2 regions of the Colwellia sp. MB02u-14 genome follow, and region 2 is predicted to be linked to the other one. Evidence: riboswitches for the same ligand, from Rfam matches in the RefSeq annotation. Region 2 holds a riboswitch; the other holds the start of a gene.
What was found. Region 2 has a riboswitch for cyclic di-GMP ahead of H4J52_RS08200 (GGDEF domain-containing protein). Riboswitches for the same ligand answer to the same signal wherever they lie in the genome.

Region 1 (5,025 bases), on a different contig from region 2:
AAGGTGAGCACACAGACATGAGCCCTGAAGCAATGGACCGTATTGAATTTGCGAATGCCATAATACTGACCGAAAATTCTTTTGCTATTGGTCACTCAATAGCATCACTGAATTTATCAACAAAAAGGGTCACAGTGGTGGCGCTTCGCCGTAATGATATTGAAACAGAGCAACCAGATGGAGCCACTATCCTTCAAGCACAAGATACATTGATTGTTCGTGGTAAGCCTAGACGAGTAGAACGAGTTGAACGATTTTTGCAAGAAGGTGGCTAACGTGACTTTTAAGAAAATATAACGAACACTTTTATAGCGACAAAAATTTTCGAATTGCTGTTTCTTGTTCCATTGCATCTTCAAAGCCTAACTTAATTAATTGGCGGCAATAGTTTTTTTCAAATAACAAATAACTCACAATACTCGACTCTGAGTCATTAGAAATACCTACGCTACGTAATAATAAACGTATAGAGAGTGGCAAGTCTGAAAAATAATCTACGGCGATGGCGTTAAAGTCATGACTTGGATTGATCAGAAAAGATGATATAGGTTTCAGGCCATCTTTTTCTTTTCTCACTTTGGGCGGTATAAGCTTTATTGTTTCGTTAATTCGCTCTAAGCGTTCTATGTCACTGTGCAAAGTATCTGAAAAAATAGTATCAAGTAAATGACCGGCAACAGTCGATGTTGTTGGTGGATGAGGGTTGTTTACTTTGCTATGAAGTGGGGCTTTAGGTTGATCAACACCAATAATAAAGAGGTTTTCTCCACCTAAATGTATAGCTGGACTTAAGGGAGAAAGCTGATGTATAGAGCCATCACCATAATGCTCTTGGCGAATTTTTATCGAAGGAAACACCAATGGGATAGCGGCAGAGGCCATTAAGTGTTCACTGTTAATTTGACAAGGCTCACCCCGACGTTTAGCCCGAAACCATGGTGAAATAGACTCTTCTGATTGATAAAAACTGATTGAATCCCCATTACTATAGCTTGATGCAGTAATAGAAACCGCTGATAAGTAACCGCGTATAATATTGGCGTCGATGCGCTTAAAATCAACAACCATATTTAGCATGTCACGAAGTGGCGCATTATTTAGTAAGCTGCGCGCACTTTTATTCGCATAATCAGCTTGGAAACTAGCGAGCATGCCTTTAGCTAAATGAGAAAAAACTCTTATACCGTCGCTATGATAAACCCTACTGGTATTAATGTTTTTCCAGACCCATTCAAGTTTCTTTACCCCTAGATGAAAGCATGACGAGTAACATGCCAATGCTGTGGTATTGATGGCACCAGCAGAAGTACCACATATAATAGGAAAGGGGATACCATGATTTCTTGGAACAAATTTGGATATTGCGGAAAGCACGCCTACTTGATAAGCCGCTCGGGCTCCACCACCAGTAAGGATTAAAGCATTCTTACTGTCTTTATAGTTTCTCTTGGTTAACATGTAAATCGCAATTTTATTAATATGAGTTTAGTTTAATCAGTTTCATAGCGGTGTGCTAGGGCTTAGTGAGTGAAAAATAGATTTGAAAGAAAATAGAGGAAAAAAAACCTGCAGAAGCAGGCTTTTTAAATGACATAGAATTATTATCTAGTAAAACTGTACACTTGGTTTAACAAATAACGTCTACTAAAGAATAAGTTTAGCTGCTAACACGTTCGTTAGCTGCGTCTATCAATGGTTGCGATCCGGCTTGCAAAATAGTTAAGTTAGCTGAAACAATTCTCTTTGGTAATTTTGAAATCATCAAAGAACCTGTTTTAACTGAACCCTGAGACGATGCAAACGCCAACAGATTCTGTCCATTACACTCAATACCTTTAAAGATACTGCGAATTTTTAATCTATTCGTTTTTAAAAATGTACGCATGCGTTTTTTGTCGTCCGCAGCAACATACTGACAAATGCTTTGTGCAATGCTAGATGCTTGTGCTTTCGGCGCCGATACAACAGACGTTAATATTAAAACAGTGATGGTAGAAGCTAGTAATAATTTTTTCATTTTAGTAACCTTTCAATAAATTTAGTTAGTAAAGGAAAAAACCACGGGATGTACCTGTATAACGAGGTGACTCCGCTGTCATAGGATATACATTATAAAAACATAAATCCCTTAGACCGGTGGTTTTGCGTAACACGATTTCACGTGTTTTGCCTTTTCTTTGTCTCTTTTAGTATTGCTAATTGAGTAATTAAATGCAACACAAATGTACAAAATTGTAAGAATGAGTAACTATTTATTTAAAATTAATTATTTTTTATGATTATATTATTACTAATAAAATAGGAGCTTAATAAAAATTATTTCTTTTATTTATAAAAATAGCGATTTTTTAACTTAGGTGAAAATTTGATAACAAAAAAGAGAGTCATGTCTCTTTTTTGTTTTTCTCTGGTAAACAGGTAGTGTTCAATGGTTAAAATTTCATTTCAGGAACATTATTGGGCACAATTAATTCACCTTCAGTGAGTTTTATAATTTCTTCAACACTCACACCAGGTGCGCGCTCTACTAAATGAAATTTACCGTCTTTTATTTCAATAAAAGCTAAATCAGTCAGTACTCTTTTAATGCAGCCTTTACCGGTTAATGGCAAAGTACACTGAGAGAGTAATTTTGACACGCCATGCTTTGATGCATGGGTCATGGTCACAATAATATTATCAGCACCAGCCACTAAGTCCATTGCACCGCCCATACCTTTTATGAGTTTACCGGGGATCATATATGAAGCGATGTTACCGTTTACATCAACTTCAAAAGCGCCAAGTACGGTCAAATCAACATGGCCACCACGGATCATCGCGAAAGACTCTGCGCTATCAAAGACAGAAGCGCCTTTTGCCATAGTAACTGTTTGTTTACCGGCATTAATTAAGTCGGCGTCAATCTCATCTTCAGTGGGAAATTGTCCCATGCCAAGTAAGCCATTTTCAGACTGCAACATAACTTCTATTCCTGCTGGAATGAAGTTAGCAACGAGTGTTGGAATGCCGATACCTAAATTAACGTAATAACCGTCTTGTAACTCTTGTGCCACGCGTTGTGCTAGTTGTTCTCTTGATAAAGCCATGATTAAATCTCCAAAATTATTTTATGACTGAGCAATACGAACAGTGCGTTGTTCAATGCGTTTCTCAAAGGACCCTAAAATAAGGCGGTCAACGTAAATGCCAGGGGTATGAATTTGGTCAGGGTCTAATTCACCTGGTTCAACGATTTCTTCAACTTCAACAACAGTAATTTTACCTGCTGTTGCTGCCATGGGATTAAAGTTTCGTGCTGTTTTTCTATAAACCAAGTTACCGTAACGGTCTGCTTTCCATGCTTTAATAATAGCAAAGTCGCCTTTAACAGCAGGTTCAAGGATATACATTCTTCCCTCTATTTCACGCTCTTCTTTACCTTCAGCTACAGGCGTCCCGTAACCTGTTGCTGTAAAAAAAGCGGGTATCCCAGCACCTCCGGCTCGCATTTTTTCTGCGAGTGTCCCTTGTGGTGTCAGTTCTACTTCTAATTCTCCATTCATCATTTGGCGTTCAAACTCAGCGTTTTCACCCACATAAGAAGCAACAATTTTTTTGATTTGACGGTCTTGCAGTAATACACCCAAACCAAAATCATCAACACCACAATTATTTGAAACAAGTGTTAACGCTTTAGTACCTTTACGTTTTATTTCACTAATTAGGTTCTCTGGAATACCACATAAACCAAAGCCACCTGAAATAACAGTCATACCGTCTTCAAGTCCTGCCATCGCTTCTTCGTAGCTTGATACTACTTTGTCAAATCCGGCCATTATTCAATCCTCATTAAATTGATATCTGCAGTGTATTTATAATACACTGCTATTTTTTATTATATTTATGCTTGTGCGCGATACGCATTAGACACTTTAGATGAAGGTGTTTTACCTAATTTATCACTGATAAACCAACCAGCACGTACTAATTTATCTAAATTGATACCCGTATCAATATTCAAACCATTCAATAAATAGACAACATCTTCAGTAGCAACATTACCAGAAGCGCCTTTAGCATAAGGGCAACCACCTGATCCGGCAATGGCACTGTCAATAACAGCAATGCCATTTTGTAAAGCAGTGTAAATGTTAGTTAACGCCTGACCATAAGTATCATGAAAATGAACGGCTAGCTTAGCTTTTGGTACAAGGGCACTTACCGCTTGCAGCATTTTCTGTACGCTCATCGGAGTACCAACACCAACCGTATCGCCAAGCGATATTTCGTAACAGCCCATCTTGTAAAGTTTTTCAGCAACTTCAGCGACTTGCTGTGGATCAACTTCACCTTCATAGGGACAGCCAACCACACAAGACACATAGCCACGTACTGGTATATTCGCTTGTTTTGCTGCGGTCATTATCGGTTCAAACCGTTCGAGACTTTCGGCAATAGAACAGTTAATGTTTTTCTGGCTAAAGGCTTCAGAAGCGGCACCAAATATGGCAACTTCATTAGCACTTACCGCAACAGCTGCTTCAAAGCCTTTCATATTAGGAGTGAGAGCTGCGTAAGTGACACCTTTTTTTCGCGCTATACCATTGAAAACATCACTCGATGTTGCCATTTGTGGCACCCATTTCGGTGAAACAAAGCTGCCACTTTCAATGTAAGTGACACCGGCTTCGCTGAGCAAATTAATCAAGGTTATTTTATCTTCTGCGCTAATTTGTTGTTTTTCATTTTGTAAGCCGTCACGTGGGCCAACTTCAACGATTTTTACTTGTTTAGGTAATTCATTCTTAGCAAAAGAGCTCATTATACTTCCTCTGGCGTAAAAGCAAGTAACTCACTGCCGCCATCAACCATGTCACCTTCGGCGTAAAATAAGGTCTCAATGGTACCGTCTTCAGGGGCTCGAATGGTGTGCTCCATTTTCATCGCTTCCATGATCATCAATGGTTGGTCTTTAGCGACTTTATCACCGGCGTTCACTAACACGCTGACCATAGTACCGTTCATGGGTGCTAGTAGGCCGCC
Region 2 (5,025 bases):
ACTGAATAATCTCCCAAATTGGCGAAGAATCTCATCTTAATTGCCTCAGCTAGACCATGTAATTTAGCGGCTATTTCACTTTCTGTTTGATGGGGCCCTAAGAGTAAATATTCGCCGTCGTTAATAATGCCCGCGTCATCAAACTCACCTTTTGACTCATTAAGTAAAGTCGCTAATGTTTTCGAAACCTCAAGCATAATTTTGTCATTAAAGTGAAAGGATAACTCTTGCCAATTGATCACTGACAAATAACCAACTGCGAGTGGGTAATCATATTTTCTCGCCATCTTGTAGTTTAGCTGATAGCTTCTTTTGGTTTGAGAGGGAGTGACTAAATAAAATATTGGTTGTTCAACTTCATCATAGACCTGTTTCAAGCGTAATGTTCTTTGTCTTAACCAAAAAGAAGCAAACGTAATTAGCAAGAGTAAAACCATAAAAATTAACAGATATATTATCTCTTTTTGGGCGATATACTTGGCACTGAACTCATTGTGTAAGTTACTTTCTTCAGTCAAATTGAGAATTAATTTTAGACTTTTTTCATTGGCACTCAACATGTGAGGAGCATTAAGCACTAATGATGGCTCAGCCTTTTTTTGAAACTGTTGAAGAAGCTCAAGATAATTTTTGTGCAGTTCTAAGGCACTTTTATAATCGCCATTTTGCTGGTACATATCACTGAGTAAAAGTAACAATTTACTCTGTTTTACTGATAACTTTACATTTTTAGCCATTAATTCAGCTAATTGAAGATAATGTTGATATAAAGCATTGTTGCCTAAATAATTTGCGGTCTCAGCCAATAAAATTAGTGAAGTTAAATAAGGTTTATTTAAACTTTTTTCATTAAATGTGGTGCTTGCCGATAACAGCCAGCTGTGTGAATCTTGAAACTCTCTTTGCTTAAGTAATACCTCTGCCAAGCCTAATTCAGCATAGGCAACCAGAATTGGGGCATTTTTATTTTCACTATTTTTTTGCGCTTCCCAATATGCATTATAGGCATCATCAAGTAAATTTAACTGAAAATAAGCACGCGCTAAATGTAGGTAAGTTTGATCAATATTTGCTAGTTTATCTAAATCAAATTTTAGCGTTAATAATTTATTTTGCATAGTAAGTGAAGTTTGATAATCCCCTAAATAATAATGCGCTGTTGCCAATATTTCTAACAAGTAAAGATGATCCCTATATTGAGGATTCGCTGATATTAACACCTCTACTTGTTTAAGATCATTCGTCGCTAAATCATTTTGACTTTGCAAAGCATAGCTAACCGCTCGATAACTGAGTGCAACCAATCGATATTTCAAAACATCAGAGGACTCTGCCATTAAAATTACACGTGTTGCGAAATCTTGTGTTTGTGCATAGTTTTCCTGTAAATAATAACCATGCGCAACTTTAAGGAGTAAATTGAATTTTATCGAATTATTAAGTCCTTGCAAAGAGAGCCCGTCTTGCGCAAATTGCAAAGCATCAGCATCTTCGCCTTTATTATTAGCAACATCGGCCAGTAAAATAAAGATTTTACCACGGGTTTGCGTCGTATAATTCTCTCGGGATTCAAGAATATTGATTGATAGGGTAATTATTTCTTCATACGGAAGATTTTCAGATTCTTGTAAAAAATACCGTTCGGTATCTTTAATGTTTTGTTCAATATTGAGAGTATCACTAGCAAAGCAAAATGAATTAACCATAAAACAGCAAAGAATCACCAGCAATTTATAAAACATTATTAGCTAAAATCCTTTATTTAATTAGTAGTTATCTACTGTAAATTTATATTTTATTTATAAGTTTAAGTGAAAGTTCAACGAATATTCATAATAAAGGTTTACAAGCATAGTTCAACGCTTATAATGAAATTCGAGTTTCTAAAACTCGAAAAGGGCAAATCTAGTGAAAGCTAGAGACGCAAAGTTACCGGTCTAAGGGGAAACCTAAGATAGCGGAACTGCCAAATTTAGATATAGTGGGGGCTTGTCTATTCTTTGAACAGTTTGCTTTCGGTATACTTTGCGTGCCTTCCTACCCTTTTCTCCCACTAGACACTTAATAACAAGTGTTAATAAAAAATATATGGCACTTTACTTGTTTTTATTAGAAAATAGACTAACGAAATTTTACTTGGGTGCTTATATTGAGATGGAACGATGAAATATCATGATTCCATAATACAAGCTGAACAAAAAATGAATATGGCCGTAAAAGAATTACAGCGGTGGTGTTTACCTGTCAGCCCAATTAATTACGCAGTAAGCTACGAGTATATTAATAAAAAAAATATTCCACTTAATAAAACCATCGAAAATCAACTTACCTTAGGTAAGAAACTCGATAATTTCTTTATTGAAGAAAACTACCGTCAATACATTTTAGGTCAGAGTAACTTCAGAGACGAAATTATTGATGAACTTGAAGAAGTTGTTACTCATGTCGAGAAAAATAACCAAAAATCATCTTTAAATATTGATACACTTATTACCAACCTAGATAATAATATAGATCACTTACAATCTTCTGATAAAGAAACAGCAATTTCTGCAGCAAATAGCATACGCCATGCATCTCAAGCATTTAAACTAAATCAACAAAAATTTGCTGAGCATATTTCATTGACCTGTGAAAAGACACGGGCATTACAAGTTGAATTGAAAAAAGCACGTAAAGAGATTTATATGGATCCCCTGACAGGACTTTATAATCGTAAAGCTATGTCTAAACATTTAGATTTATGGTTAACACAAGATCCAAACCGACAGGTTGCGGCGATTTTAGTCAATGTGAATCAACTATCGGAAATTAATACACAATTTGGTCATTTAATTAGCGATGTTCTCCTATCAAAAATAGCCAGTAAAGTTAATAGCTATGTTGATGACAGCGGTTTACCTATTCGTTCTGGCGGAGATGAGTTTTTAATACTCTTACCTGACGTTGATAAAGCAAGCGCAAGAGAAATTGCTGATAAAATATCACAAGGTGTTGAGAAGCTTCGCTTTGTTAGCAGCAAATCTGGCGTTAGATTACCTAAAATGACTTTATCGATTGGCGTGGAAATATTTAATATCGCTGAAAATGCAAACAATATTTTAAAAAAAGCTCGACGCTTGCTCCCTGATTATCCCCTAGACAATAACGTATTAAGTTTTTAATAATTTACGAATAAGTCGATTCAGACTTTAGCTAATAAAAGTTTATTCTGGTTTATAAATCAAAGAATTATACTTTGCGATTACTTAGCTTAAGAAAGTCAACGACAGCCAACCTCTTTTCTCATATACTCAAGCAAGTATAAAAATCCTAACGACTAAGAGAGAAATAAGTTATGAAAAAAATTACTTTAGCTGTTGCCGCTACTTTAATGATGGCATCTCCTGTTTTTGCTGGTGATGTTGCTGCTGGTAAAGCAAAAACTGGTATGTGTGCCGCTTGTCATGGCGTTGCAGGTATCTCTGCAGTTCCAATGTACCCAAATCTTGCTGGACAAAAAGAAGCTTATACGGCGAGCCAATTAAAGGCCTTTAAAGCTGGCACACGTAAAAATGCCATAATGGGACCTATGGCTATGGGTTTAAGTGATGAAGATATCGCAAATATTGCGGCTTATTACGCTAGTTTAAAGTAAACTCCCTAATTATTGTTGAACTTCGTTCATCAATAATTCATATTAAAAAACGCTCAATTGAGCGTTTTTTGTTTTAAGCACTATGCTGTTGAATAACTTGTAAAAACTCATGGCCATAACGGGCAAGTTTAGTATCACCAATACCATTAATATTTAGCATTTGCTGTGATGTTTTTGGCTTTTCACGCGCAAGCTCTGATAACGTTGCATCGTTAAAGACAATGAATGGCGCAATATCCTCGGCATCTGCAATCGTTTTACGCAAACTTCTTAATTTAACAAATAACACACGGTCATAACGTTTATCAGTTTTATCTTGTTGCCAGTAGCTCGCTTTTTGTAACCTCGGCGAAGCTAACATTAAGGGTTCCTCACCTTTTAACACCGAACGCGATGCTTGTGTTAAAAATAATGCAGATTGTTGGGATATATCTTGTTGTAAAAACCCTAAATGAATCAATTGCCTAATAATTGCAAACCAATACCCAGGTGTTTTGCTTTTACCAATCGCAAAAGTTGATACTTTTTCATGTTCTAGCTGTCTAACCTTTTCGGTTAATTCTCCTCTGAGTACTTGTACAACGTGTTCAATGTCCCCCTGTTGCTGAATACGAAAAACACAAGACAGTACTTTTTGCGCGGCTTCCGTGGCGTCAAATTGAGTCGGAGGATCTAAGCAAATATCACAATTACCACATTTTTTTGTGGTGAATTCTGCAAAGTAATTGAGTACAACTTGTCGACGACAGGTTTGCGCTTCGATAAAGCCTTTCAACGCTTGAAAACGCTGCTGCTCGACATTGACCCTTTCTTCATTATCACCATCGGCTATATACTTAGTAATGCGTTCAACATCTTTTTCATCATACAAAAATAACGCTTCTGCCGCTAAACCATCTCGCCCAGCACGGCCAATTTCTTGATAATATGACTCTAATGTTCTCGGTGGTTCAAAGTGGATCACAAAGCGAATGTTTGATTTATTGATACCTAATCCAAAAGCTACGGTGGCAATAACCACTTGAATATTATCTTTGGCAAAACCATCTTGGACAATATTGCGCATGTCTGTTTCCATGCCAGCATGATAAGCAGAACAATTTATACCTGCACTTGCTAACATTTTAGATAACTTTTCTACTTGCCAACGGCTACTACAATAAACAATACCGCAATCATCGCCGCGCTTTTGAATGTAACGTAAGACCTGATGATCTCCTTTATATTTATCGGCCAGCGTAAAACGAATGTTAGGCCTGTCGAAGCTATCAAGGTGAATGTAAGGGTCATTTAATGCAAGCTGGAGTAAGATATCTCTGCGGGTAGTAACATCAGCAGTCGCTGTTAATGCCATAACAGGTACCGATGGAAAACGTTGTTTTATTGTA

Region 1: another riboswitch for cyclic di-GMP. It lies ahead of H4J52_RS16160 (DUF3718 domain-containing protein); the one in region 2 lies ahead of H4J52_RS08200 (GGDEF domain-containing protein).

The regions. Positions count from the first base shown of each region.
Region 1 covers NZ_JACGUX010000086.1:24,192-29,216, reverse strand. The annotation lists gene H4J52_RS16170 (monovalent cation:proton antiporter family protein) at 1-275, shown strand, start outside; gene H4J52_RS16165 (patatin-like phospholipase family protein) at 307-1,458, opposite strand; gene H4J52_RS16160 (DUF3718 domain-containing protein) at 1,658-2,017, opposite strand; cyclic di-GMP riboswitch class I at 2,080-2,181, opposite strand; gene H4J52_RS16155 (3-oxoacid CoA-transferase subunit B) at 2,433-3,089, opposite strand; gene H4J52_RS16150 (CoA transferase subunit A) at 3,111-3,818, opposite strand; gene H4J52_RS16145 (hydroxymethylglutaryl-CoA lyase) at 3,884-4,804, opposite strand; gene H4J52_RS16140 (acetyl/propionyl/methylcrotonyl-CoA carboxylase subunit alpha) at 4,804-5,025, opposite strand, start outside.
Region 2 covers NZ_JACGUX010000067.1:126,505-131,529, forward strand. The annotation lists gene H4J52_RS08195 (hypothetical protein) at 1-1,706, opposite strand, end outside; cyclic di-GMP riboswitch class I at 1,889-1,971, shown strand; gene H4J52_RS08200 (GGDEF domain-containing protein) at 2,163-3,164, shown strand; gene H4J52_RS08205 (cytochrome c) at 3,338-3,637, shown strand; gene recQ (DNA helicase RecQ) at 3,711-5,025, opposite strand, start outside.